Regions from separate parts of the Roseibium sp. ROS1 genome, predicted to be linked through region 2. Evidence: predicted binding sites of a transcription regulator. Region 2 holds the regulator's gene; each other region holds the start of a gene.
The links. Region 2 encodes LexA, which represses DNA repair genes until DNA is damaged. Its sites were predicted from a motif close to TGTTCNNNNTGTGTTCNG; they were not measured.

Region 1 (9,824 bases), on a different contig from region 2:
GCCGCGCATTCTTGCGAAGAAACAGTGCCCCCACCACGAAGATCGCCAGCAGCGCAGGCACATAGCCTGCTGATGAGCCGACCAGCGGTGCGACCGCGCGCCCGGCAAAGGGCGTGACTGCGAAAAACACGATAACGATGCCTAGCGCCGCCCACCAGGACAGACCCAGAAACCGGTTCAGCGCCGCAAAGAGATAGACATGGATAAACAGCGCGATCGGGATGACATCGGCAAGGCTCGCCCAACGTGTCGCGAAGGTGTGAAACAGGAACGACCCCAGGCCGGTCACGAAGACGATGCCGATCAGGACAAGGGCAAAGAGATCGTCCGGTGTCTTGCGGCGCCAGAGCATGTATCCGGCAATGGCCGCAATCAGGAAAGCCGCATTGGTGAGCGCATTGAGCGGCTCGGACCAGAACTCCGGCCCGATCCGCTCACAATAATTGTCCAGCTTGTCGGTCAGCGCCATCGGCTCCAACACCCGCCCCTGCTTCTTCCCTCGAAGGACTTACAACTTGGACGTGACAGTTTCGGTAATCAAGCGGCCAAGCCTTGAAATACCTTCTTCGATTTTCTGATAGTCGTTGCAGGAGAAGCTGAGCCGTAGGGTGTTCGCCCCGGTGCCATCCGGATGGAACGCACGGCCGGGAACGAAGGCGACACGCGCCGTTTCGATGGAGGTTTCCAGCAGAGTTGCCGCGTCCATCCCTTTGGGCAGGGTCATCCAAATGAACATGCCCCCTTCCGGGCGGGTCCAGCTGACACCAGCCGGCATGTGCCGCTCAAGTGCGGCCAGCATTGCATCGCGCCGGGACTTGTAGACCGCATTCGTCTTTGCCGTATGCGCTTCAAAGACATTTTCGGCGACCCGGGCCATGGCTTCCTGGTTGAGCACCGGCGAATTCAGGTCACTCGCCTGCTTGATCAGAACCAGCCTGGAGATGACATCAGCCGACGCACAGATCCAGCCGAGGCGCAATCCCGGTGAGAGCGACTTGGAAAAGCTGCCGCAGTAAAGTGTGCGGGCGTTGTTGATCCCACCCGAGGCTTCGCAATCAAGCGCCAGCATCGGTGGCAACGGTTCGCCGTCATAGCGCAGCGCCTCGTAGGGCGAATCCTCAATGACTGCACAGGAGAGCTCTCCGGCCAGTGCCAAAAGGCGTTGTCGCTCGGCCAGATCCACCGTCAGGCCTGTGGGGTTGGCGAAATCGGGAGAAAGGTACGCGAACTTGATCCGTCCGCCCTTTTCGCGCGCGATTGCCGCATAATCTTCCGCAGGGCGGTTGGCTCCAGGGTCAAGCCGGTCGTAACCGGGCTCATAGGCATTGAAAGCCTGCAATGCGCCCAGATAGGTCGGCCACTGCACCAGCGCGGTGTCGCCTTCCGTCAGGAACAGTTTGCCGATGTAATCGAGCCCCTGCTGAGACCCGGAGGTGACGAGAATATTTTCTGGCCCGCACTCGACGCCAAGGCGGCGCATGTGGTTGACGATCCAGTTGCGCAGGCGGGCGCTGCCTTCGCTCATGCCGTATTGCAGTGCGCGGCCCGCGTCCGGACCTGCCAGAATTTCCTGATACGCTGCCTTGAACGCTTCGGCGGGGAACAGAGCCTGGTCGGGAATACCGCCGGCGAAGTTGATCACATCCGGCTGGTCCAGCAGTTTCAGGAGTTCACGGATTTCCGAGGCGCGCATGCGGCTGGCGCGTCGGGCGTATAGGCTTTCCCAGGTTGTCATTGTTGGCTCATTGCATTTTTGGATTGGTTATTTAAGTCAATAATACTGACCTAACTTTTTTGCAAGTGTCTCAATCTTGTTATTTTTTGTAATTTTATTTCAATATCAAAATGCCGCGACAGTTTGCTTGCTGCCTCTGGAAGCCATTGCGACTATTGCCTATGTCTGGAGAGCAAAGGAGTTCGCCATGTCCCGTCTCGATGAAACCCGTCCGTTCATTCCGCTCAACATTGCTGTGCTGACGGTATCGGACACGCGCAAGCTGGAAGAAGACCGCTCCGGCAATACGCTGGTGGACCGGATCGAAAAGGCAGGACATACGCTTGCGGACAGGCAGATCGTCACCGATGACGTTCCGGCCATTCAGGCGGTCGTCAAAAGCTGGATCAATGACAAGGGCGTGGATGTGATCGTCTCGACCGGCGGCACCGGCTTTACTGGCCGTGACGTGACGCCGGAGGCTATGGAGCCTCTGTTCGAAAAACGCATGGACGGCTTTTCAGAGGTCTTTCACCGGATCTCCTACGACAAGATCGGCACCTCCACGATCCAGTCCCGTGCGACCGGCGGCGTCGCCGGGGCGACTTATATTTTCGTGCTGCCCGGTTCCCCGGGCGCCTGCAAGGACGCTTGGGACGGTATCCTGAAATGGCAGCTGGACTATCGTCACATGCCCTGCAATTTTGTGGAGATCATGCCCAGGCTGGACGAGCACCTGAAGCGCGGCAAGCTGCGGGAGGCGTGAGCGCCACCACACCGAAGAAGAGCGTATCCGCCCAGAACCGTGCAGTGCCTTGTTCAGCCGTGCAGCTTGACGGCAACACTCGCTGGAATGCGCAGGGTACCGACGCAAAAGCGTGCGAAAGCCTGGCGGAACCTGGAAAACAGCCCTTCCCGCTCGGCTTCACCCGAAGAGACCGCGGCAGCCCGCAGGAACACCATCCGCCCACGTCCGATACGCTTGGCGATATCGAGATCTTCCAGCTCCGGCAACGGCCGATGGCCGCCGAGCTTCTGATAAAACTGCCTGGAGATCAGCAGGCCTTGGTTACCGTAAGGCATGCCAAGCAGTTGGGATCGCAAGGCTGCAAAAGACTCGCTTACCCGCGCACTGAGCCCGAAAGCCTCATAGCGAAGGCGGAAGCTTGCGGCGGTCCGTGGACCGTTGGAGGCACGGGCTGCCCGCTCGATGAAGGCCTGGGCCTCATGATGCCAGCCGCTTTCCAGAAGCGTTTCCGGCCGCAGGAACAATAGCCAGTCGCCCCGGCTCGCCATGGAGGCGCCATAGGCAAGGCGTTCGCTGCGGGAAGCATTGCCCCGGCTGATCCAGACACACCCGGCCGCGTCGGCAACCTTCTCGGTATTGTCCGACGAACCACCATCGACCACGATAACTTCGCGGATAACGCCCTCTGCAGCTGCCGGCACCAGGGCCGAAAGCGCGTGAACGAGCTCGGTTTCGGAATTTCTTGTCGCAATGATGACGCTGATCATGATCTCAAGTTTTACATGATTTTTTTCAAAGTGCGAGTGTCGCCGACGAAGCGGGAGCTGTTTTTTTGTTGGGGTTCTTAACAAACTCCAATAATCGGCCACCAACCTTCGCGATATATATCGCCGGGTAATGTCTACTTTGGTTGCATGAAAAGAAAAGACCGGGCGAAAGCTGTAGCAGTACCTCTTTCACATTTGTCATAGGGCCGTGAAAAGTTGCTCCAGTGTGAAACCGATCGGTATCCATTTGACGGTTTTCAGGAAAATAGCCCCTCTCCGGCAAATGGAAGTGCCGGATTTCATGTTATCTTAAGAGTGCATACCAAAGCTGAAAGCTCTTACTTCGACCAGAACCCAAGCGATCGCGCCATGACGACACCCGATCAAAAGCCAACTTCAGGCGCAGGATACCTGACGCAGACGCTCGGCCGAATTTTCATGGGGCTCGCCGGGTTTGTTCTGTCCCTGGCTTTGCTGGCCGGGACAGCATCGGCCCGAGACCTCGTGGTGCTGGCAACCCCGGAAGAGCCATACAAGTTTCTTGAAGACGGGGTGTACAAGGGTATCGACGTCGAAGTTCTCGATGAAGTCATGCGCCGTCTCGGCCTTTCCTATTCGCTGGAACTGATCGATTCCGGAACCCGCATCCAACAGGAAGCGCGCGCCGGACGGGCGGACATGCTGCTATTGTTTTCCAAGAAGCCGGACCGGATGGAGTACCTGAACTATCCAGACGAAAGCTACATCGACATCAGCTGGAGCTTCTTCATCCGCGCCGAAGATGCCGGGACAATCCGTTTCGAAGGCTACGACGATCTGAAGGGGCTGCAGATCGGTATCACGCAGGATTTCGCCTATACGCCGGAGTTCCTCAACGCCGGCCTCGATTTTCAGACGGTCGCCAGTAACAATCTCCAGATCGGCATGCTGCTGGCAAAGCGTGTGGACGCCGTTCCCATGAACACCATCAGCACGCTCTACGAGGAAAAGAAGGCCGGGAGGCTGGACCAGTTGGCGACGTTACCGCTGCCGCTGATAACGAAGCCCTACTACAACGTCTTTGCCAAAGCCTCGACCTACCCGGACATCAAAAGCCTTCCCGGACGCTACGACGAAACCATTCGCGAGATGCAGTCCGACGGGACGCTGGATGCGATCCTGATCAAATACCTTGGTCGCCGGCCAGGTCACGATGATCGTGGCGGTTCCTGAATTCCGGCCTGGTCTGCAGTCCACGATCTTTTGAAGGTCAAAACCCACAAGGTGTAAACAGCATCTTGCGTCGCGTTGGCGTCGTGATAATGTTCTTGTTATGTTCCATTTCGTAACCTGGACGTTCTCGCGTGCCCTTCAGTCCCCCCGATGAGATTTCACTACCAGCCGACGCAGCCGGCCTTGTACCCGATGTCCGCTCCGTTGCCGAGCACAGGCGGCGGGGACGCGCGGCTGCGCTCAATGCCTCCGGCCGTTTCGAGAAATTAACTCGTGAATGTTTCGACGATGGCTGGGAAACGCTTGAAGACCTGCCGCCGCTGAAAACCCAGGTGCAGGAAGAGCGTGCGCGCACAATCATCACCCGAAACGAGTCGCCGGATATTTCCTTCGACCGCTCGATCAATCCGTACCGGGGCTGCGAACATGGATGCATCTACTGTTTCGCCAGACCGAGCCACGCGTTCATGGGGCTGTCTCCGGGCCTGGATTTCGAAACCAGGCTGTTCGCCAAACCCAATGCCGCACAGTTGCTTGAACGTGAACTTTCCCGCCCCGGTTATCAGCCGCGCGTGATCGCCATCGGCACCAATACTGATCCCTACCAGCCGATGGAACGCGGCTACAAGCTGATGCGTGAGATCCTGGAAGTGCTGGACAATTGCTCCCACCCGGTTGCGATCGTCACCAAGTCAGCCCTGGTCACGCGAGATATCGACATTCTGTCGAGGCTGGCAGAACGAAATCTGGTGAAGGTTGCCTTGTCGGTCACGACGCTCGACAAGAAGCTCTGCCGGGCCATGGAGCCGCGTGCGTCTGCACCCCACAAAAGGCTTGAGGCCGTCCGGGCTCTCTCCGACGCGGGTATTCCCACGTCCGTAATGATGGCGCCTGTGATCCCAGCCCTGACAGACAGCGAAATTGAAAACGTTCTGGAAGCGGCAGCCGAGCATGGCGCGACGGAGGTCGCCTACATCCTTTTACGGCTTCCCCTGGAAGTGTCGGAACTCTTTCGGGACTGGCTGCTGCGAGAGCGTCCGGACCGCTACCGCCATGTGATGAACCTGATCCGCGCCATGCGCGGCGGCAAGGACTATGACGCCAAATGGGGCGAGCGCATGCGCGGGAGAGGTCCTTATGCCGACCAGATTGCCAAACGGTTCTCGCTGGGAGCGAAACGCCTTGGCCTCAATCTGCGTCGCCGAAAGCTCAACACCGAGGCCTTCGTCCAGCCGCAAAAAGGCGGTGTGCAATTGGACCTGTTTTGACGCAAGATCTTGAGAAACTTGCTGCCGGACGGCAGGGTGCTGTTCATGACGTTCAGCCCTTCGCTCTTTGACCTTGCATTTCCCGATAGCCCGGACCTTGCCATTGAGCGCAAGCACGCGAAATCCTTTGACGGTCGGCTCTGCGGCGTAGACGAAGCCGGTCGTGGCCCCTGGGCTGGGCCCGTGGTCACGGCCGCGGTTATCCTGGATTACGACCGGGTACCGCTTGGCCTCAATGATTCCAAGAAACTGACCGAAGCCCGGCGCGAAGAGCTTTTCGAGCAGATAGTTGCTACAGCCCATGTCTCGCTCGCCAGCGCTTCACCGGCAACGATCGATGCTGTCAATATTCGCACCGCAACCCTTTCGGCCATGGTGCGGGCCGTCAATCACCTGCCTCTGGTACCCGACTACGTACTTGTCGACGGCCGAGATGTGCCGGCAGGGCTGACACAGGCCGGACAGGCATTGATCAAGGGCGATGGCCGCTGCCTGTGCGTTGCGGCTGCCTCTATCGTTGCGAAGGTGACAAGGGACCGGATGATGGTTCACCTCGACGCCAGTTTTCCGGACTACGGGTTTGCCCAGCACAAGGGGTATGGTGTGCCGCAGCACCAGGCAGCGCTGGAACGCCATGGGCCGACAGTTCATCATCGCCTCAGCTTCAAGCCGGTCAGGCTGGCTGCAGGGTCTTGAGGTTCCAGACATGACGGGTTGGGTTTAGACGGCAGGAAATACGCTGCAAGTCAGCGACATTCCTCTGCTTTCGGGCACGTCAACACCAACCAGCAATGGCGTTCGCTGCCGATTAGTGCCAAGTAGCGTGCAAATTGCTTGCCGCAACAAAAAAGCGGCCCCGAAAGGCCGCTTCTTCAATTTGTCAGCAGAGTGGACCGAACTTAGTTCAGCCGCTCCTTCACCTGCTCAATGCTCTTGGCGAGGATGTCGTCGGCGACTTTATCCTTCACCTTCGCTGCAAGGATTTCCTCGGCAGCGGCAACGGCAATGTCAGCGGCCTTGGCACGGACTTCAGCGACTGCCTGGCTTTCGGCCTGTGCAATCTTGTCTTCCGCAGCCTTGGTACGGCGAGCAATCATTTCTTCCAGAGCCTGGCTGGTTTCGAGCGTCAGGCGCTCGGCTTCCGAGTTGGCTTCTGCGATGATGGCTTCCGCTTCGCTTTCGGCTTCATGACGCTTGCGCTGATACTCAGACAAGAGAGCCTGGGCTTCTTCACGCATCTTGCGTGCGTCTTCCAGTTCCTTGCGGATGGTTTCTGCGCGTTCGTCCAGTGAACCGTTGATCTTGGCCGGAACCTTGACGTAGAAAATCACGACGAAGAACAGGATAAGACCGATCAGGGCCCAAAATGTAGCATCCATGACGGTCTCCTCAGTTCATCGCCGACTTGAGCGCCTTGGTCAGGTCGGTCTTGGTCGGAGCTTTGCCCATCAGCTGCTCAACGAGCGCTGAAGCGGTTTCTCCGGCAATATCCCCGATCTGAGAAAGGGCATCGGTCTTGGTTGCAGCGATCTGTGCTTCAGCCGCTTTCAGCTTCCCGTTCAGCTCGGCTTCCGCCTTTTCGCGGCGAGCTTCATGATCTGCCTTGAGCTTGGTCCGCGTCTCGTGGGCAATGCCATGAGCCTTGTTGCGGGCCTCGGCCAGCGCCTGCTCGTAAGCTGCGATCGCAGCGTCGGTTTCTTCCTGCAGCCGGTTGGCTTCGGAAATGTCACCGGCGATACGGTCCCTGCGGTCTTCCAGAATGCCTGCGATCCGCGGAACGGCCACATTCTTCATGATCCAGTAGAACACGCCGAACGTGATCGCGAGCCACAAGAGCTGGGAGGCGAATGTGGTGCTGTCAAAAGGCGGGAAACCCGCGCCATGCTCTGCGGCCGGCACTTCTATGGCTTCGTGCATGCCTTCTGTGGTCGAGTGAGTTTGGCCTGCCATTTCCAGTCTCCTAAATCCGGCTGGGCGGCGCTAGAGAGCGCCGCCACCGGAGTCGCATCGATAGTCGCTAAGGTTTAGCGATTAAGCGAACAGGAGGATCAGAGCCACCAGCAGGGAGAAGATGCCCAGAGCTTCCGTCACGGCGAAGCCGAAGATCAGACGGCCGAACTGGCCATCAGCAGCGGACGGGTTGCGCAGAGCGCCTGCGAGGTAGTTACCGAAAATGTTGCCAAGGCCGATGCCTGCGCCGCCCATGCCCAGGCATGCGATACCGGCACCGATGTATTTTGCTGCTTCTGCTTCCATGACACGTGCTCCTAAATGGTGTTTGCAGATTGCTCACTCGCGGCGCAATGGCCGTGTGATTGGGTTACCCTCAGTGTGAAGGATGAATGGCGTCGTTCAGGTACATGCAGGTCAGAACGGTGAAGACGTATGCCTGCAGGAACGCGACCAGGAATTCCAGAGCCGTCAGGGCAACCGTCATTCCGAGAGGGAGAATGGATCCGAAGATACCGACCGCACCCATCGCGCTAAGGCTGACGATGAATCCGGAGAACACTTTCAGCGTGATGTGACCGGCGAGCATGTTCGCGAAAAGACGAACGGACAGGCTGATCGGGCGCGAAAGGAACGAGATCACCTCGATCAGCGTCACGAGCGGGATCAGTGCACCGGGCACGCCGCTGGGGACGAAGAGCTTGAGGAACTTCATGCCGTTTTTCATGAAGCCGTAAATGATCACGGTAAGGATCACCAGCATCGCCAGGGCGAAGGTCACGATGATGTGGCTGGTGATGGTAAAGAAGTACGGGAACATCCCGAACAGATTGGCAACCAGAACGAACATGAAGAGCGAGAACACGAGAGGGAAGAAACGCATCCCTTCCGTTCCTGCTGAACTTCGCAATGTTCCGGCAACAAACTCATACGCCATTTCCGAAATCGACTGCAGGCGGGTCGGAACGAGTCCGCGGCCGCTTGTCGAGAAAATCAGGAATGCAGACGTCGCCGCCACGGTCAAAACCATGAACAACGAAGAGTTGGTAAAAGAGAAATCCATGCCCCCGACTTCAATCGGGAATAGCGTCTGGATATGGAACTGATGGATCGGATCGTTCGCCACCGGCCAGCCTTCTTCGTTCGTTCATATCAATGCGCCAGAAGGCGCGACAAATTCTATTTCGATCTGTCGTTCTGAACGTCTTTTTCGCGCTGGACCTTGGCATCCGGCTGCTCGACGACACCGGCCGCGCGCAGAACGTTCAAGACCCCGGCCACGAAACCCAGCAACAGAAAGACAATCAGCCCGAAAGGCGACGTCCCAAGCCACTGGTCGGCAACCCAACCAATCCCGGCCCCCACCAGCACGCCGGCGATAAACTCCGAAGAGAGTTTCATTGCCTGCGCGTATCCGGATGAGCTGCTTTGCGACTTCCGAGCGGTCTTTTCTTCAACCACCCTTATGTCATCAAGCTTCCGGTTCAATTGAGCCCGCCGTTCCGACAGACCTGCTTCCGGGGAACCAACCGCCCGATCCTTGTTATCGCCGTTTTGCGAAGACATGTTCTTAAGTCCTCAGCTCGCGCCGACATGCTTGATCCGACAACTGGGGAGCCCCCTAAGCCGCGCGCACCATAGTCGGCACCTCATGCCGTGTCAAGAAGCCTGCACTAAACTCTATCCACTTGAAAAATATAGATCTTTTCTGTTTTAACAGAATCAGCCAGACCTAAGTTGCATAAGGTTTTCGCGGCAGTGCCGCACCAGACGCAATCTTAGCCAGTTTCGCGGAATCGCTCTGCCGTCTCCAGATCGACCGAAACAAGCTGGGAAACCCCGCGCTCGGCCATCGTCACGCCGAAGAGACGGTTCATGCGCGCCATGGTGATCGGATTGTGCGTGATCACCACAAATCTGGTTTCCGTGCTCTTGGCCATCTCGTCTAGTAGATCGCAGTAACGCTCTACGTTCGCGTCATCCAGCGGTGCATCGACCTCGTCGAGCACGCAGATCGGCGCAGGGTTGGTCAGGAACACCGCGAAAATCAGGGACATGGCCGTGAGCGCCTGCTCACCACCCGACAGCAGCGTCATGGTCTGTGGCTTCTTGCCGGGAGGGCGCGCGATGATTTCCAGCCCCGCATCCAGCGGATCATCGGAATC
Region 2 (9,824 bases):
TCCGACAGGCGCGATCCTTCCGCGTGAGGACGAACTTGTCGACAGCCTCGGTGTTTCGCGAACTGTTGTCCGAGAAGCCATCAAGGTGCTTTGCGGCAAAGGGCTCGTTCGAACGGCACGCAGATATGGGTCTCGGGTCTGCCCCTTTGACGACTGGAACCTTCTCGATCCGGACGTCATTCGCTGGCATGACCCAAGAAGTCCGCAAACTGCGAGAATTTATGCGGAAGCAACCGACCTCAGACTGATTTTCGAGCCGGAGGCCGCCGCCCTGGCAGCCGTCAACGCAAGCCGGGAGCAACGCGACACCATTCTTGCGGCCGCGCGTGCCATACATCCTCTGGATGGTCAGGAAAGCATGATCGGCGCCGACTACATGTTCCATGCCACGATCCTGCAGGCCAGTGGCAATCAGATGCTTTCCCAGCTCCAGAATCTGATCTACGCGGTCATGCTCTTTTCCTATGCCGCCTCACAACGAACCCCTCCGGAAGAAAAGATTGCGCGTCGCAATCACGTCGGCGTTGCTGAAGCGATCGATTCCGGAGACGCAGAACTGGCGCGTGGACGCATGAAAGACATGCTGGTGCAAAACAAGGCCATGGCGGACAAGCTGGTCGCTTCGACCCTCCAGGAGTGACCTGGTTGCCGGCAAACCTGTTGGTCTGTCTGGCAAACAGAGAGAGACACCGGTAATTTCCTGACCAGATACCCACTCTCTCTAGCGCACCTATGGAATGGCGCCTGCGTTTCCACATTTGTTGGACAACTGAGAATTTTCCCAGCAGACTAGGGAAAACCAACAATGATGGCCTAACGGCCAACCTGGGAACGCCATGAAATTCTATTCAGAAACCGAATTGTCCTCCGGCACATTTTTGGGCCGTGTCTGGCGACCCGATGTCAAGGGTCCTGCCGTCGTCACACTGCGAGAAAACCGCGTTTTCGACATCACGTCCGCAGCCGCCCCCACCGTTCGGGATATTTGCGAACTAACGGAACCGGCTGCCTATGTTGCCGCAGCTAAAGGAGAAGATCTTGGCACTCTGGATGAAATCGCGGCTGGTACCTGCAGCGATATCGCCAACCTGCATTTTCTGGCTCCCTGCGATCTACAGGCAGTGAAGGCATGTGGCGTGACCTTCGCAAATTCCATGGTCGAACGCGTGATCGAGGAGAAAGCGGCAGGAGATCCTCAAAAGGCCGAAGCCATCCGGGCACGGGTAGGTGCAACCATCGGCGACAGCCTGCGGAACCTGCGAGCCGGATCCGAAGAAGCCGCCAAGGTCAAACAAGCGCTTATCTCCGAGGGCCTCTGGAGCCAATACCTGGAAGTCGGCATCGGCCCGGATGCCGAGGTCTTTTCCAAGGCGCAGGTTCTTTCCTCCGTCGGCACCGGAGCCGACGTCGGACTGCACCCGGTGTCCAGCTGGAACAACCCAGAGCCGGAAGTGGTTCTGACAGTCTCCTCAAAGGGTGTGATTGTTGGCGCGACGCTAGGAAACGATGTCAATCTACGTGATGTCGAGGGCCGTTCGGCTCTGCTCTTGTCCAAGGCAAAGGACAACAATGCATCCTGTGCCATCGGACCGATGATCCGACTATTCGACCAGGGATATTCATTGGATGACGTTCGACTGGCAGAGCTGGACCTGACGGTGGAGGGAACGGACGGCTTCATCCTGAAGGGGAGATCTTCGATGAAGGAAATCAGTCGGGACCCTGTGGATCTGGTCCGGCAAACCCTGGGCCGCCACCATCAGTATCCCGACGGGATCATGCTGTTTCTCGGTACCCTCTTCGCACCGACGCAGGACCGGGACGTTGCCGGAGAAGGTTTCACTCACAAACTGGGCGACGTCGTTACAATCGAAAGTCCGGGCCTCGGTCGATTGAGCAACACGGTCCGGCTTTCGACCGAATGTCCGGAATGGACATTCGGCATAAGCTCCCTCATGCGCAATCTCGCGCAAAGGGGTCTCTTGTAGTCGTACGCCGAATTGCCCAGCGCGTCACGAAGGCGCTCATCAGGAAACTTTCGGCCGACCTAAAGCGACGGTTGGACCATCTTCGCCGGATCAACAACCCGGTCGAATTCCTCCGCACTGACGAATTCAAGGTCAAGGCACGCCTGCTTCAAGGTCAGATCATGCTCAAACGCATGGTGTGCGGCATGACTGGCCTTGTCATATCCGATCACCGGACTTAGCGCTGTCACAAGCATCAGGGATTGATCCAGAAACTCCCTGATGCGCTTCTCGTTCGGCTCCATGCCTTCCACCAGGAAAAGTGAGAAGTTGGTGCAACCGTCGCCCATGATCTTTACCGACTGCAGGATCGCATTGATCATCAGCGGCTTGTAGACATTCATCTCCAGGTAGCCACTGGCGCCACCTATCCCGACGACGACGTCATTGCCCATCACCTGTGCCGCAACCATCGCCAGTGCCTCGCACTGCGTCGGGTTGACCTTGCCTGGCATGATCGAAGAGCCGGGCTCGTTTGCCGGAATTTTCAACTCAAAGAAACCGCAGCGGGGCCCACAGGACAAGAGGCGGATATCGTTTGCGATCTTGAACAAGGACACTGAAAGTGTCTTCAAGGCTCCGCTCAACATGACGAGAGCATCATGCGCCCCCTGAACAGCAAACTTGTTCGGAGCCGTATAAAACGGCAAGTCCGTCAATTCCGCGATCCGGGTGGCAGACAACTCCGCAAAAAGGGGATGAGCGTTGATGCCCGTCCCGACTGCGGTTCCGCCCAGCGCTAGTCCATAGACATCCTTTAGGGCAAAACTGATGCGCTCAATGTCCTGACGCAGCATTTCCGCATAGCCGGAAAACTCCTGACCAAGCGTCAACGGCGTGGCGTCCTGCATATGCGTTCTGCCGATCTTTATGATGTCGTCCCAGGCGTCGGCTTTGTCTTGCAGGCTCTTGTGGAGCATCTGCACGCCGGGCAAGAGGCGATGTGTCACCTGGAGTGCAGCGGCCATGTGCATTGCTGCGGGAAAGCTGTCATTGGACGATTGAGACAGGTTCACGTGATCGTTCGGATGAACCGGATCCTTTGACCCCAGCACACCACCGGCAAGGGCAATGGCGCGATTGGAGATCACTTCGTTCACGTTCATGTTGGTTTGTGTTCCGCTGCCGGTCATCCACACGTGCAACGGAAAATGGTCGTCAAGTTTTCCATCAATAACTTCGTCGGCTGCCTGGACAATCAACCGCGCAAGATCTGCATCCAGCAACCCCAGCTCTTCGTTTGCAAGGGCCGCTGCCTTCTTCAAAACGCCATAAGCGTGGACAAGCTCTATCGGCATCAGGTCGCTACCGATGGAAAAATACTTCAAGGAGCGCTGTGTCTGTGCCCCCCAGTATTTGTCCTCCGGCACGTCTATTTCGCCGATGCTGTCGCTTTCAGTACGCATATGCGCCTCCTCGTGAGTGGCTCAAGGGGCCAGCAAGGTTTCCGTCAGTTCACTATCGGGATCCTTCAAACCGTCTATGACATCGAAATGATGGCGGCCGGGATCCTCCTTGTAGGTGGCCATTGGCCAGGCATCCGCAAGGAGTTTCGATTGCCTTAGAAACTCCGGACGCTCCGCTCCACCGACCCAGGCGACAACCGGACAGTCGACGGCGGGCACCATCAATGCCGCACTTTCGGCCATGGCATCGTCTTCGTTCATCTGGAAGGACTTGTTCATCACCGTGTTTCTGAGCGGGCGAAGGTCGTGCAAACCGCTGATGGAAACAACACGCTCGATTCGATCCAGAACGTCTTTCGGCAACCGGCTGTCTTCGCAAATCATGCGTGTGACCAGATGCCCACCAGCGGAATGCCCGGCAAGACGGATCGGGCCACCGACGCGAGCAGCCGCCTTCGTAATCGCGACAGAGATTTGCCGCGTGATATCTGCGATCCGCGCATCAGGAGCCAGATCATACGACGGCATGCATACCGTCCAGCCTCTTGCCAGGCAGCCGCTAGAAAAATGCGACCAGGAACTTTTATCGAATCTCAGCCAGTAGCCACCGTGCACGAACACGACGAGCCCCTTGGACTTCCTCTGTGGCCGAAACACATCGAACCGCTGACGATCCCCTTCCCCGTAAACGACATCCAGATCCTTTTCGACCCAGCTTTTCCGGAAGGTTTCCGCTTCCTGTGCCCAGCGCACGATGAAATCGTCAGCGCCTGGAATATAGGCAGCATTTGAGTAGGCATCGTCCCAATCAATAATCGTCATCTCACTCATTCGAAATCCTCAGGCAAACGTCGAAACCGATCGGCGGCATACTTGCACGATTTACCTAGAAAGCGGAACGGTCTGAATGCCAATCTCAACTTGTCAAATGGACTGCCATCAACCTAACGTCTGAAAAACCAGTAGTCGGGAGGCAAACTTAGATGGTGGAGCGCTGTTCCAATCGCGTGGCCAATCTTGCGCATTTTCTGTCCAGGAACGCTGCCCGGTGGCCCTCAGGGCCTGCGGTTGTCGAGGATGGGGTCACCTTGAGCTGGTCAGAAATCGATTCGCGCGTCTCCGCACTTGCCAAAGGTCTCCAATCGGAATTCGGCGTTTCCAAGGGCGACGGCTTGCTGGTCCAGGCCCAGAACTCGCATCAGATGATAGAGATCATGTTGGCGGCATTTCGTCTGGGAGCCATCTGGGTTCCCTGCAATTTCAGACAGGCTCCGGGCGAGACGGCCTATGCTGCGGTAAAAGCGAAGGCGAAGGTTTTCCTGTGTGACGCTGATTTTGGTGCTCAGGCCGATGCAGTGCGAAACGCCAGAGATCAGCTGACACGATGCATTACAATTGGAGCCAGCGACTTTGGCACAAGCTATGAGGATCTCCTCTCCCGTTACCAGGGACAGGTCCTGCAGAACGAGGCAGTGGACTATAACGATCCCTGTTGGCTGTTCTTCACCTCAGGCTCGACTGGCCGCCCGAAGGCGGTTGTCCTCAGTCACGGGCAGATCGGATTCGTTTGCGTCAACTACATGGCAGACCTGTTGCCCGGGACGACGGAGCGCGATGCGTCGCTGGTCATAGCTCCATTGTCACACGGTGCAGGGTTGCAACTGATTGCCCAGCTATCAGTTGGTTCCACACATGTTCTCCTGCCCGGAGGTGGCTTCAATCCTTCGACTGCATTCGAGTTGATCGAAAAACACAAGGTCAGCAATCTCTTCACCGTTCCCACAATCGTCAAACGCCTGGTGGAAGACCCTTCTGTCGATCAGTACGATCACTCGAGCCTTCGTCACGTCATTTATGCGGGGGCTCCCATGTACAGGGAGGATCAGAAGCTGGCACTCCAGAAATTGGGGCACGTTCTGGTTCAATACTACGGACTTGGCGAGGTCACCGGAAACATCACCGTGCTACGGCCACAGGATCATTTTCTGGAGGATGGACCTGAGACACGCAGCGGCACATGCGGTACGGAGCGCACGGGTATAGAGGTTTCGATCCAGGACGAGGATGGCAATCATCTACCCCCCAATGAAACGGGTGAAGTTTGCGTCATCGGTTCGGCAGTCTGTGCTGGCTATCTGGAAGACGAAGACGCCAACCAGAAGTCTTTCCGGAACGGCTGGTTCCGCACCGGAGACATCGGTCACATGGATGTACAGCGCTACCTCTTCCTGACAGGCCGAGCGTCGGACATGTACATTTCTGGTGGCTCCAACGTCTACCCGAAGGAAGTCGAGGAAGTGCTGCTTACACATCCGGATATTTCCGAGGTCGCAATTCTCGGCATTCCGGACAGGCAATGGGGCGAAGTCGGCCTAGCCGTTTGTGTGGCTGCCCCAGACAAGTCACCCGACCCTCAGGAACTCAGCGACTATCTGAACGGCAAGATCGCCCGCTACAAGATGCCTGCACGTTATCTCTTCATTCCCGGAATGCCGACAAGCGCCTATGGCAAGATCACCAAGAAACTGGTGCGGGAGCATTTGACCGAGAAAGGCCTGTTGTGAGACGGCCCGCCCCCAGATCTCTGTCCGACATTCGTCATCCCGGCCCTTCTGCCATCAATCGGCTCCCACATGCCAGATGTCTGGCGAAACCATTGGAAATCTCCCTGGCAGAGCAAACTCCCTTGCTGGAGGCGCTGGGCCGCTTCGCCACGCACCAAGGACTGAGCTCCGCCGTTCTCGATCTTTCCGGGCTCACGCTCGAAGCGTTCGACTTCGTAATGCCTGCCTGTGCAATCGATGACCGACATGCAGCCTGGTACAGCGACACGCACTCTTCGAAAGGCGCAACGCTGGAGTCCGCAGTTGCCATTCTCGGGATACGAGATGGTGAATGGTTCGCTCATGTACACGCTTATTGGCACGAGGAAGAAGTCGAGCACCTTGGCCACTTACTGCCGCATACGCTGAAGGTTGCGCATCAGGGGGCTATCAAAGGGTACGGCCTGCAAGGCGCAGCGTTCGTGGCATCGCTGGATCCGGAAACCGAATTCACGCTGTTTCGTGTGCAACAGGATGACGAACAGTCACGGACAACCGACTACAATGCGCTTATCACCACACTCGCTCCGTTTGCCGACCTGACGGACAGCATCCAAGAACTCGCAAAAGAGCTGAAAGCACCCTCCTTCGAAGTCTATGGACTGGGCAGTCTGGCCGGAGCAGCGTTCCGCGATGCCCAGCCGATGACAGGTCTGATCTCCGAGATACTCCTGTCTGCAAACGCTGGCGCGAAACCGGAGCAAGAGCTTTGCGTCCCAATCCGCGCCGTCGATCTCGAAGGTGGACTGCATCGGGGCATTCTCACCGCTGGTGGCGCGCCGACTTTGATCACCTGTGAACTGCTGATCATGACCGGATCGAAGGACGACCTAAATCCGATATCGGAGACGGATTGAATACGGCAACTTGTTCGAAGCCAAGAACAGTAAGAGAACATTTACCCTTGCAGAACACAATGAGAACAGGTACCATGTTCTTGATTTGTACCAGATGTTTTCTCGGTCAGGGGACGCCTACATGCTGACGCGCAAGCAGTACGAACTGCTCATGTTCATTCACGAAAGACTGAAAGAAACCGGTGTGCCGCCGTCTTTCGACGAAATGAAGGATGCGCTCGACCTGCGCTCCAAGTCCGGCATTCACCGCCTGATCACCGCGCTTGAAGAACGTGGCTTCATCCGGCGCCTGCCAAACCGGGCCAGAGCCATGGAGGTTGTTCGTCTTCCGGACTCCATCGCACCCGGCTTGGGCGCTCCACGACCAAGAGGCAGCTTCTCACCTGAAATCATTGAAGGCTCACTCGGCAAACCGGAGCCGGAAAAAGCTGCACCGGTGCCAGTGTCCAGTGTTACGGAAATTCCCGTCATGGGCCGCATTGCAGCCGGCGTGCCCATCGAGGCCATTCAAACACACAGCCATACCATCACAGTGCCGCAGGACCTGCTTGGTCGCGGGGAACACTACGCGCTGGAGGTTCGTGGTGATTCCATGATTGAGGCGGGCATTCTGGACGGTGATACCGTTCTTATCCGCCGGACCGACAGCGCCGACAGTGGCGACATCGTGGTTGCACTCGTGGACGATGAAGAAGCCACCTTGAAACGGCTGCGCAAGAAAGGCGCTTCCATCGCTCTTGAAGCAGCCAACCCGGCATATGAAACCAGGATCTTCGGTCCCGGCCGCGTTCGTGTTCAGGGCCGCCTCGTTGCCCTGTTTCGTCAGTACTGACCAGTCACTCCTCTGCGCGCGCTTCGGCCACCGAGGCGCGCTCGGCTAGACGCAGGCTGTCTCTTGTTACCGTTCCCTGCTGATGCCAGGGGCGCGGTGGGTCAGGGATGGCAAACTTCAGTTTCCCGATTTTCAGATTTTCGTTTGGCGGATGGCCCGGTCCACTGGCACCGCTCGTAGCATTCGCGGCCTCGCTGAAATCACCGGGCGATAGCCAGATGGAGACGGCACCACGTTCGGTGCGCGTACCGTGATCCAGAACGAGGGCTGCACCGCAGCTCTCCGGAGCGACAAGATCGGTCACGACCAAATCGGCATATCGGCAATCCAGCTGAAACGCTTCAAATGTCTTTGGCTGCGCGATTGCAAGAAACGATTGCCTGCCATCCAACCGTTCTGCGTCCTCTGAATTGACGTAGGCCCTGATGACACAACCGTCCTCATCGCAATTTCTTTGAGGCGATTTCATCTTGCGCGACAAGATCGCATCATTCCTCACTCCTTCCGACTGCAGCCAGAGATCACTTGCAAACGATCTTCCCCTTGCTGCGTAGCGCAAAATTCCCGTTTCATCGCGGGCAGCAATTCGAGAGCCGCTTGCAGCAATCTGGATATCCGGAGGCCGGCTGGTGAGAACAATCAATATTCCTGCGACGAGAGGCACTCCTGCGAGCACACGCTTTCTGCCAGGCACCAACAATCCGGCAAATAATGATGATAGCAACAGCAATGCAGCAGCCCCGTCGAGCCTTCCGGAAGTTCCGCCGCCGGCATCAAGGGCTGCGGTAAAGGAAGCAACCTTCAACAGAAGTGAAACTCCGAAAGACATGACAGCCAGAGGGAGAGCCGCAAGGCCGAAGGGCATCAGAACGAATGCAAATACTCCCATCGGCATCACAACAAGTGAAAACACCGGCATTCCCAGCAAGTTGCCGACAAGGCCATAGGGCGCAATGCGGCTGAAGTGATGAGCTCCTATAATGCCGGTCGCCAGCCCTGCGACCAATGCGGTGACAAACAGCCCTGCAACCCACTTGCCGAGGTAAAGACAAGTCGCCATGCCCCATCCGGACAGTCTTTCACCAGATGACAGGGAACGATCTCGCTGCCGCCACAGGTCATATACGGCGACCAGGCAGATCACGGCAGCGAAGGACATCTGGAAGCCGGGAAAAAACAACCGCTCAGGAGCAATCAGCAAGAGTACGAGGCCAGCCAACGCTACGCTTCGCAGGGTCAGGCCGCGTCGCCCCACCAGAATTCCGACAAAGACAATCGCGATCATCAGGAACGAGCGCTGCGTCGCAACCGCACCACCGGACAGAAGCAGATAGACAACTGCAGCACCAAGGGCTGAAAGCGCGGCCCATTTGTGCACCGGCCACCTGAGCGTCAGGATCGGCACCAAGGAAAAGAGCAGCAAGACCGCCCCATAGGCGCCGCCGGCAAAGAGCGCCATATGCAGTCCGGAAATTGCAAGAATGTGAGCCAGTCCGGCGGCCCGCAAAATCTCTTCCTGCTCGTCGGTTATTCCGCTGCGGTCTCCAACCAGAAGAGCAACGATCAGTGCGGTTTCCGGCCGTTCCGAAAGATTGCCCCTGATACGCTCCGCAAGGTCTATTCGAAGCTTGGCAACGGCAACGGCTGGGCGAAATTCATTTCCAGCCTCCTCAGTCTCGATGACCTCGGGAGACCCGAAACTGAAACCCGTCGCACCTATCTGCTGAAAGAAGGCCCGGAAGGAATAATCGTATCCTCCTGGAAAGACGGGACCTGCAGGGGGAAACAACCGCGCACTGACGCTCACGGTGCGCCCCACTTCAATGTCGCTTCCTGCCGGAACGCGCAAGCGCACCTTGGCGGGAAACTCGCCCTCCTCGACAGGACGCCCATTGACCGAGGATACGGCCAGCACGATCCGGTGACCGGCTGCCGCGCTGTCAATCTCTTCTATGTAGCCAGCAAGATCTGCGTTCATCTGTTCGGCAAGGCGCGGCGCCGAAACATATGCCGTGCGAAGACTGGAAGCTGCCAGTCCGGCAAAGAATGCCAGGAAGAGAACGACGGAAACCGCCACCGTGCCGCGCAGCTTCACACGC
Region 3 (9,824 bases), 310 kb from region 2:
GGGCTGGGAGGAGGATGCCCTGCGTGTCACACGCCCGTCGGCTGGGAGGAGGATGCCTAGGGACGCGATCTCTTTATTTCATTCAGCCAATCTGACGACGTGCGACAAATTTGATGTCGCTGCGGCAGATGCCGAGGTCGGCAAGCTCACGAGCCGAAAGGCGGGACAATTCGTCAACCGCACGGCGGTAGCTCACCCAGTTGCTGTACTTTTGGCGCACGGTGTCAAACATCTTCTTATTCCTTAATTATCGAAACGCGTGTGCGTTCCGCGCCGTTGTTGTCCAATGATATATTTCACCACTCGAAATAAAAGAAGTGCCATCTCTGCATGCCTGACATGCGTTTGATGCAATGCAGCAAAGCCTGCGCAGGCAGATTCGAGATGATTCGTGGAACATGCGGAAATACAAATGAAAAAGGCATGTGTGCGGTGCACACATGCCTGTCGTCACGTAACTGGAGACTGGTTAAGACCTATTCCGCAGCGTCGTGTGCCCGTTGCGGACGTCGCTGCAGCAGTTCCTGCAGGAATTGACCCGTGTAGCTTTCCGAAACCTCGGCAACGTCTTCAGGCCGCCCGGTAGCAACCACCGTGCCGCCACCGTCGCCTCCTTCCGGTCCCAGATCGATAATCCAGTCTGCCGTCTTGATGACTTCAAGATTGTGCTCGATCACCAGTACGGTGTTGCCCTGGTCGACCAGTTCGTGAAGCACTTCCAGCAGTTTTGCGACATCGTGAAAATGCAGGCCTGTCGTGGGTTCGTCCAGAATGTACAGCGTACGCCCCGTCGAGCGCTTGGAGAGTTCCTTCGCAAGCTTTACGCGCTGCGCTTCACCACCTGAGAGCGTGGTCGCCTGCTGGCCGACCTTGATGTAGCCGAGACCGACACGCGCCAGAGTCTCCATCTTGTCGCGCACGGCGGGTACTGCGGAGAAGAACACGGCGGCTTCATCCACGGTCATGTCGAGCACGTCGGCAATCGACTTGCCCTTGAACTCGACCTCGAGCGTTTCCCGATTGTACCGTTTGCCTTTGCATACGTCGCAAGTGACGTACACATCCGGCAGAAAGTGCATTTCGATCTTTATGACGCCGTCGCCCTGACAGGCTTCGCAGCGGCCTCCCTTGACGTTGAAGGAGAACCGGCCGGGCTGATAGCCTCTGGCCTTGGCTTCAGGCATGCCGGCGAACCATTCACGGATCGGGGTAAAGGCACCGGTGTAGGTCGCCGGGTTGGATCTGGGGGTCCGGCCGATCGGTGACTGATCGATGTCGATGACCTTGTCGAGCACTTCCAGGCCTTCGATGCGATCGTGCGGGGCAGGGTTGTCCCGCGCGCCATTGAGGCGACGAGCTGCGGCCTTGTAGAGCGTATCGATCAGGAACGTGGACTTGCCGCCACCCGACACACCGGTGACACAGGTAAACGTGCTGAGCGGCACGTCGACGTCAATGTCCTTCAGATTGTTGCCGCGGGCGCCGCGAACGGAGATCTTCCGCTTCTTGTTGATTTTTCTGCGCTCGTCGTTGCGCGAAACCATCATGGATCCAGACAGGTACTGCCCCGTCAACGAATTGGGATTGGCCATGATTTCGGAGGGAGTGCCCTTGGCGACGATCTGCCCACCATGGACGCCTGCTCCAGGTCCGACGTCGACAACGTAATCGGCAGTCAGCACCGCGTCTTCATCATGCTCGACCACAATCACCGTATTGCCGAGATCGCGCAGGTGTTTCAGCGTTTCCAGAAGACGGGCGTTGTCGCGCTGATGAAGGCCGATGGACGGCTCATCCAGTACATAGAGAACTCCTGTCAGCCCCGAGCCGATCTGCGAGGCGAGGCGGATACGCTGGCTTTCGCCACCTGACAGTGTTCCGGAAGAGCGGGACAAGGTGAGATATTCAAGGCCAACGTCATTCAGGAACTTCAGCCGCTCGCGAATTTCCTTCAGGATGCGGCCTGCGATTTCGCTCTGTTTGTCGTTCAGTTGCTCCGGCAGGGCTTCAAACCAGAGGCTTGCATCGCGAATGGAATGTTCGGTGATCTGACCGATATGCCTGCCGGCGATCTTGACGGCAAGCGCTTCCGGCTTCAGACGGAACCCGCTGCAAGCCGGGCAGGCATGATCGGATTGAAACCTTGCCAGTTCCTCGCGAACCCAGGTGGATTCCGTCTCGCGCCACCGCCGTTCGATATTGCCGATTACACCTTCAAAGGTCTTCTCTGTCCGGTAGCTGCGGACGCCGTCATCATAGACGAATTCAATCTTCGCATTGCCAGTTCCATGAAGGATTGCCTCGCGCACTTCCGAAGGAAGATCCTTCCAGGGCGTTGCCATGGACACCTTGAAATGACTGCAGAGTGCTTCCAGCGTCTGGGCATAATAAGGTGATGTCGACCCTGTCTTCGCCCACGGCAGGACAGCTCCTTCGCGCAAGGATAGCGAGTGGTCAGGAACAACCAGGTCTTCTTCAAAAGCGAGTGTCGTTCCAAGGCCATCACAAGTGGGGCAGGCACCGAAGGGATTGTTGAACGAGAACAGACGCGGCTCGATCTCCGGAATGGTGAAGCCGGATACAGGGCAGGCAAATTTTTCGGAAAAGATCAGCCGTTCCGGGTTGCCGTTCTCGTCGGTCTTGTCGGCAAATTCGGCAATTGCAATGCCATCGGCAAGTTTCAGCGCCGTTTCCAGTGAATCGGCAAGCCGACCGGAGATATCGTCACGCACGACGATACGGTCTACGACGACGTCGATATCGTGCTTGAATTTCTTGTCGAGGGCAGGGGCCTCGGAAATCTCATGGAAGGTTCCGTCGATCTTGACGCGCTGGAAACCCTTCTTCATCAGCTCGGCAAGTTCCTTGCGGTACTCGCCCTTGCGGCCGCGAACCATCGGCGCGAGCAGGTAGAGGCGGGCACCTTCTTCCAGCTCAAGAATGCGATCGACCATCTGGCTGACGGTCTGGCTTTCGATCGGCAGACCGGTAGCAGGGGAATAGGGAACGCCGACACGCGCAAACAAAAGGCGCATGTAATCGTAGATTTCCGTAACCGTTCCAACTGTGGAGCGCGGATTGCGGGACGTGGTCTTCTGTTCGATGGAGATTGCCGGCGACAGTCCGTCGATCTGGTCGACGTCCGGTTTCTGCATCATTTCCAGGAACTGACGCGCGTAGGCGGACAGGCTTTCCACGTACCGCCGCTGTCCTTCTGCATATATGGTGTCGAAGGCGAGTGACGACTTGCCTGAGCCAGACAGGCCGGTCATGACAATCAACTTGTCGCGGGGCAGGTCCAGGTCGACGCCCTTGAGATTATGCTCTCGTGCGCCACGGATGCTGATGACCCGTGTTGGGTCCGCCTTCCAGGCTTCTTCCGACTGCGATCCCTTGGCTGTCTTCATTGTCGTTCTTCCTGACCGCATGCGTCGCCCAAAGACGATTGTTGCTCTCGCATACGCTAAGATGGTCCATTGCCGATGATGTCTGTTTGCCCCGATATAGCAGTTTCGGGCGGAGCTTCCAGTGAGGCATTTTCATTATCGTGCCAGAGGCACTCGTCGATGCGATGCCTGATTGAATCGCTTTTACAGAAATGATAAGAACAAAACAAGTACATTAACGATTGCCGCGTCAGGAACCGAGCAGAAATAGGTGACCGAAACCTCGCAGTTCATGAGATAATGTCCTGACAGAAAAATCGGGGCTTGATTGGAACAAAAGTGGAGCAAATTGTAACTTGGTGCAATCAAGGATTGTGTCTGTCGACTTTGCTCGAATTTTAGGCGGATGAACCAGGCAGCAGTTTGTGAGTTGCCTTGTGGAAAATGAGTGAAGCCTGGCGAAAATAGCGGCGAAGCTGTTGGCGTGCCGTTAGGGTTCTGGTTTCTAGCAGCAAAGCTTGCAACGTTGACCGTTTATCGACACGTGCCGGAGAAGCACACGAACATCGTCGGCGGGGTCAACGAAAAACAAACAGGAGTTCAGTATGGCGGGCAGCGTCAACAAAGTAATTTTGGTCGGCAATCTGGGAGCAGACCCGGAAATCCGCCGTACGCAGGATGGCCGCCCGATCGCCAATCTCCGGATTGCGACGTCGGAATCCTGGCGCGACCGCAACACCGGTGAGCGTCGTGAAAAGACGGAGTGGCACCGCGTCGTGATCTTCAACGACGGTCTTTGCAAAGTTGCGGAACAATATCTGCGCAAGGGATCAAAGGTTTATCTCGAAGGCCAGCTTCAGACCCGCAAATGGCAGGATCAGTCCGGTCAGGACCGGTACTCCACCGAGATCGTGCTGCAGGGCTTCAACTCCAACCTGACCATGCTTGACGGCCGCGGCGAAGGTGGCGGTGCATCCGGCGGTCTTCCCGATTACGGAAATGACTCACAAGGCGGCGGCGGAGGTGGCTTCGGCGGCGGCGGTTCCAGTTCCGGTTCCGGTTCCGGCGGGAATTTCGGTGGTGGCTATGGCGGCGGTTCCAGCAGCGGTGGCGGTTACGGCGGTCCGTCCGGTGGCGGTGGCGGCCCTATGGACGACGAAATTCCGTTCTGATCTTTTTCTGCCCTACCGGGTGCGGTCCCATGCTTTGGGGCCGCGCACCAGGTTATGTTGATCAACCGCCGACGTTCGGGTCGTAAGGCGTGGTCGGGTCATCAACGCCGTCGTAATATTCCTTCGCACTGCCGAGACCGCAGTGATAGACGGCTTCTTCTGCGCGTGTGTCGCCACCCGTAATCGGGGCGCCGTTGTGATGCGCGAATTCATGAATGATGGTGGCCAGCACCATCCACCTGCCCATTTTAAAGGCCCGGTCACCAACCGCGATTTCCCCTGAAGGAACGTGGATTTCCCCATGTAGCGGCGAAATGGTCGGTCCGTAATTCACCCAAATCGAGCTGTCGTTGATCATGTCCGACAAGCTTCGCCCCTTGGGCAGCGTCCGGAAATAGGCATTACATCCCGGGTTGTTCTTGACCATCTTGAAAAGCTTGTTTCTGGCCCATTTCAGCTTTGAATACTGGGAAGAGTTGAAACTTGTGTATTTCCAGATCGGTGACGAATGGTCACCAACATTGAATTGAAACGGCATTTGGCTCTCCGGTAATGTCTCACGTACTCGTGAAGCCGTAGATACCCCTTTGACGAAGAAGGCGGCGTGATGCCAATCACGCCAGGTTGTTTTTCCAAACAGCCGCAGTTCTGCCGTTTCTGGCACCGTGATGGTGGGCAGCTGTACTGTCAGCAACGAGGCAAAATCGTCACAGTCGGCTGATTTCAAACCTGTGTAGGACGGCGCCCCTTAACCATCTGATGAACCCTGTTATAGTATCAAACGGTTTACGGGCGCAGTTTCCGGGAATCGGGTCGCGGGGCCCGGTTGCACGGTAACTGCGTTGCCATATCACGCTCGGATGTAGAACATCCACGGCGGATATGCCGAACAGCCTTCGATCCTTGCAGGGAAGCAATAAAACCCTGGTGACTTGGGCAAGGCGTCAGGTTCGAAAAGATTTAAAATAAGCGGGTTTAGACAATGCGAGCGAATGCAATGGCACTGAGCGAATGTACCAGGAAAAAACCGAAACGTTCCGTCCTGGGGACGTCCCTCAGGGCTGGCTTGATGGCGACGGTGCTTTTTTCCGGTTTTAACCTGGTCTCGGTTGAGCCTGCTTCCGCGCAGGGGTTGTTCCAGCGTCTGTTCAATCCGGAAGCGCATCGCCGGCAGCAGGAGCGTGAGCGCCAAAAGGATCTTAGCAAGAAGGTCGTTACCGCAAAGGTCTCTGCGCCGCGCTACCTCAATTACTCGGCCGACAGCTGGAAGAAGGTTTCGCTGGCTGAACTGTCGGAGATCAAGTCTGCCGAGGTGAAGCCTGATGTCCAGCCCGTTGAAACGACGGATGCCCCGAGCACCGAAAGCGATAGCCTGCCACAGGCTCCGGTCGTTCTGACCGCATTCGACACGGCGCGTCCGGCATTGAAAGACATGTCGCTCACCGTCCTTCCGGAAGTGGGTTCTGCAGTCATTTCATTCTATCGTGAGCATCCCGATTTCGTCTGGGTGAAAGACGGTAAGCCGACAGAAAAGGCAATCGCGGTCCGCAGTAGTCTCGCTGAAACAGGCAAATTTGCGCTGAATCCGGAAGACTATGTCGTCGATCTTCCCGTAACTGAAGGTCTTGAAGGTGAGGCACTCGATGCCGCCACGATGCGGTTCGAGATGGAGATGAGTGCAGCCGTTCTGACATATGTTCTGGATTCCAGGCGCGGACGTGTCGATCCGAACCGGATTTCCGAATATCACGATCTGCCGAGGCATGAAGTCGATCTCGTTGCAGCCCTGGAAGGATTCAAGGCAGCGGCCAATGCCGAAACAGCAGTTGCCAAAGCGCAGCCTCAGAGTGAACATTTTCGCAAGCTGACCGAAGAGTTAGCCCGCTTGCGAGCAGAAGATGAAGACGCCGACCAGATCGTCATCGCGCCCGGCACACTCCTGAAGGCTGGCAAATCCAGCCCGGAAATGAAGAACATCGTCGCCGCGATCGCCAAGAACGGCTCGGAGGAACTCAAGTCGGCTCATGAAGAGACGCTGACTGCCTATGATGGCGCTGAACTTTATTCTCCGGAACTCGTTGAGCTGGTGAAGGCTTTCCAGAAGGAAGCCAAGCTCACGCCGGATGGTATCATCGGCAAGAACACCATCAACGCGATGGTCGGCGAAACCAACGCGGCGAAAATCGCCAAAGTCGAACTGGCCATGGAGCGCAGCCGCTGGCTTCCCGAAGAGCTCGGCGAACGCAAGGTTTTCATCAACCAGGCTGCCTTCACCGCGACCTATACCGCGCCTGACGAAGCTCCATTGAGCATGCGGGTGGTTGTCGGCAAGAAGTCCAATCAGACCAACTTCTTCTACGACAAGATCGAAATCGTTGAATACAATCCCTATTGGGGCGTGCCGTATTCGATCATTGTCAATGAAATGCTGCCGAAACTGGCAAACGACCCGAGCTATCTCGACCGCGCCGGTTATGAAGTAACGACACCAGGCGGCCGGCAGGTTTCGTCTTCTGCAGTCGACTGGTACGCGGTTGCTTCCAAACAGCAATCGGTCAACGTCCGCCAGTATCCGGGCAGCTCGAACGCGCTTGGCGAAGTCAAGATCCTGTTCCCGAACAGGCATCACATCTACATGCACGATACGCCGTCAAAGAACCTCTTCAACAAGGATATGCGAGCATACAGCCATGGCTGCATCCGTCTGCAGGATCCCAAGGCCATGGCCGCTGCGGTTCTCGGCAAATCCAAGGATTACGTGAGCTCGCGTATTTCGGGCGGTCAGAACCAGCAAGAACAGGTGACCGGTGATATTCCGGTTTATGTGTCCTATTTCACGGCATGGCCTGAGCTGGACGGGACGGTTGCCTTCTATACCGACGTCTACGACAGGGACATGCATCTGTTGAAGGCCATCGAGAAAACCGAAGCAGAGCGGGAAAAAGTCAGAACGTCCTGATCTGGGATAGCAGAACAACAAAAGCCGCCGAAGGGGTGACCTCCGGCGGCTTTTTTGTTTTCCCTCTCGAAGAGGCAATATCAGGAGGCGCCGCCGAGGCAATCCTTCAGAGAGCTTGAGAGCCCCTTCAGAAGTTGCGGATAAAGGTCCGGGCCATTTTCAAGATCGGTGCCCAGCGGGTCAAGCGTACCTGACCGAGCGCTGCTGCCTTCCAGAACAACCGAAACAAGCTTTGCGTCAAATTGCGGTTCCTGAAAAACGCAGCTTACGCCGAGGTCCCTGATCTTGCCCTGGATTTCCTGAATTCGGTCTGCACTCGCCAGAGCTTCCGGAGAAACGGTAACCGATCCACTGGCCTCGATTTCATAGTGATGTTCGAAATGATGATAGGCATCGTGGAAGACGATGAACTTTTTGTCTGCAAACGGAGCCAGTTCAGCGGAAATGTCCTGATCGAGTGACGCGATCCGCTTGGAAAAAGCCGCTGCATTCTTTTTATAGATTTCGGCGTTGGCAGGATCCTGTTTCGCCAGGGTATCTGCCATGATTTTTGCGATCTCTATGCCATTTTCCGGGTTCAGCCAGATATGCGGATCGACAGCCCCGTGTGCCGCGTGCTGATGCTCTGCGTCGTGGTCGTGACCCGAGTGGTCATGGGCTTCGGCGTGGCTGTTGTCGTCATCATGTTCGTGGCCAGCATGTTCATGTTCGCCCTCTTCGTGCTCATGTTCGCCGCCAGCGTGGTCGTGGTCATCTTCTTCTGCATGATCATGCGCATGCTCTTCACCACTGTGCCCATCGTCGTGATCGTGATCATGGGCGTCGAAGCTGGCACCTTCGCGGATGTCGAGTTGATGAATCCCAGACGCATCGATCAGTTCGACCGTTACAGCATTCTTGGCCATGGTTTCGATCGGCTTCTTGAGCGAGGGAGCCAGTTCTGGCCCAACCCAGAACACCACATCGGCTCCCTGAAGTAGAAACGCCTGCGACGGTTTCAGCGCGTAGCCATGAGGAGAGGAGGCGCCGTCGACAAGGACATAGGGCGTCCCGACACCTTCCATAACAGCCGACGCGATGGAATGGATCGGTTTGATGGACGTGACGACACTGGGGGCGTCGGCGTGCGCATTCACTGTCAGGGTCACTAGTGCTGCTGCGGCGGGAGCCGTCAGATAAAGTGACCTGCAGGCGCTGTTCTTGATGGCGGAGAAGGTGAGGGGCATAGGTAGGCCTTCAGGATGATGTAATTTTATAACGTTCAAAAATCAGGTTTTCAAGTCCGCTTTCGCCGGAATGTTGTCGAGAGCATCCGTGAACATCTTGGTTTGCAGCCGCCGTACAGATAAGCTTTAGAAAAATGCTGACGGATCAGAAGCTTCATGCATACCGGAACCGAAATACTTGCTGACATTTTCCTGCGGCCCTTTCCGCCCAAGGCTGCGCAGCTGATCGTGACCATCTACGGCGACATCGTTGAACCGCGTGGCGGTGTGCTTTGGATGGGAGACCTGATCAGCCTTTGCGCCGGCTTCAGCGTTAATGAATCGCTTGTCAGGACAGCGGTGTCTCGTCTGGTTTCAAAAGGTCAGTTGAAAGGTGAGCGGGAAGGCAGGCGAAGCTTTTATGCCCTGACACCGGATGCCCGGGAGGAATATCACCTGGCGGCAGACTTGTTCTATGGCCCCGAGGATCCGGATTGTGGCTGGCTGTTGACCCGTTGTACGGAAGCCGCGGATCAGGCCGTTCTGATGCGGTTTGGTTTCGCGTCACTTGAGGGGAATGTCTACATCGGCGCCGACAGACCGGGACGCCCCATCCTTGGCACCGCGTTTCGCGCGTCGGCTTTGAACCTGAAATCAGGTGAACTGGAAAAAATAGCTGCTTCCTCCTTCGGACTGGAGCTGCTGGCTCGGGACTACACAGGCTTTGTCTCCCACTTCAAACCCATGCAGAACCTGATCGCAGATGGTGTTGCACCCGCCTCAGCACTGTTGTTCCGACTGGCATTGGTGCATGCCTATCGCGGCATTCGCCTGCGGGATCCCCGCCTGCCACGCTCGGTCCTGCCGACAGACTGGGCCGGATACGAAGCGCGTTCGTTGTTCGCCGCGCTCTACGCTGGCCTTTCTCCGGCAGCCGACAGTTACATCGGTCGGAACCTGTTGAATCAGGACGGTCCACTACCGGCCACACCGGATGCGGTGCAGGAACGCATGCGGTCACTTTCCCTAACAGATTGAATTATAGGAAGTTTCGGCAATCATCTGAAACAGGCGACAAAACATCACAAAAATAATTAATTTC

Region 1: a site for LexA is predicted at 4,532-4,549, ahead of ACYQ6M_RS19160 (PA0069 family radical SAM protein). Genes of this name have one in related genera too.
Region 3: a site for LexA is predicted at 3,604-3,621, ahead of uvrA (excinuclease ABC subunit UvrA). Genes of this name have one in related genera too.

The regions. Positions count from the first base shown of each region.
Region 1 covers NZ_BAAGIG010000003.1:657,903-667,726, forward strand. Annotated here, with positions in the region: gene ACYQ6M_RS19135 (ceramidase domain-containing protein) at 1-481, opposite strand, end outside; gene ACYQ6M_RS19140 (aminotransferase-like domain-containing protein) at 509-1,735, opposite strand; gene moaB (molybdenum cofactor biosynthesis protein B) at 1,923-2,480, shown strand; gene ACYQ6M_RS19150 (glycosyltransferase) at 2,534-3,229, opposite strand; gene ACYQ6M_RS19155 (substrate-binding periplasmic protein) at 3,599-4,441, shown strand; gene ACYQ6M_RS19160 (PA0069 family radical SAM protein) at 4,597-5,709, shown strand; gene ACYQ6M_RS19165 (ribonuclease HII) at 5,755-6,405, shown strand; gene ACYQ6M_RS19170 (F0F1 ATP synthase subunit B family protein) at 6,609-7,088, opposite strand; gene ACYQ6M_RS19175 (F0F1 ATP synthase subunit B) at 7,099-7,659, opposite strand; gene ACYQ6M_RS19180 (F0F1 ATP synthase subunit C) at 7,741-7,965, opposite strand; gene ACYQ6M_RS19185 (F0F1 ATP synthase subunit A) at 8,036-8,785, opposite strand; gene ACYQ6M_RS19190 (AtpZ/AtpI family protein) at 8,839-9,225, opposite strand; gene smc (chromosome segregation protein SMC) at 9,438-9,824, opposite strand, start outside.
Region 2 covers NZ_BAAGIG010000002.1:1,492,466-1,502,289, forward strand. Annotated here, with positions in the region: gene ACYQ6M_RS14910 (FadR/GntR family transcriptional regulator) at 1-640, shown strand, start outside; gene ACYQ6M_RS14915 (fumarylacetoacetate hydrolase family protein) at 837-1,988, shown strand; gene fumC (class II fumarate hydratase) at 2,048-3,433, opposite strand; gene ACYQ6M_RS14925 (alpha/beta hydrolase) at 3,455-4,264, opposite strand; gene ACYQ6M_RS14930 (acyl-CoA synthetase) at 4,417-5,997, shown strand; gene ACYQ6M_RS14935 (hypothetical protein) at 6,090-6,893, shown strand; gene lexA (transcriptional repressor LexA) at 7,015-7,725, shown strand; gene ACYQ6M_RS14945 (ComEC/Rec2 family competence protein) at 7,730-9,824, opposite strand, start outside.
Region 3 covers NZ_BAAGIG010000002.1:1,187,228-1,197,051, forward strand. Annotated here, with positions in the region: gene ACYQ6M_RS13550 (DUF1127 domain-containing protein) at 83-232, opposite strand; gene uvrA (excinuclease ABC subunit UvrA) at 477-3,407, opposite strand; gene ACYQ6M_RS13560 (single-stranded DNA-binding protein) at 3,992-4,558, shown strand; gene ACYQ6M_RS13565 (hypothetical protein) at 4,620-5,096, opposite strand; gene ACYQ6M_RS13570 (L,D-transpeptidase family protein) at 5,628-7,517, shown strand; gene ACYQ6M_RS13575 (zinc ABC transporter substrate-binding protein) at 7,598-8,743, opposite strand; gene ACYQ6M_RS13580 (PaaX family transcriptional regulator C-terminal domain-containing protein) at 8,900-9,760, shown strand.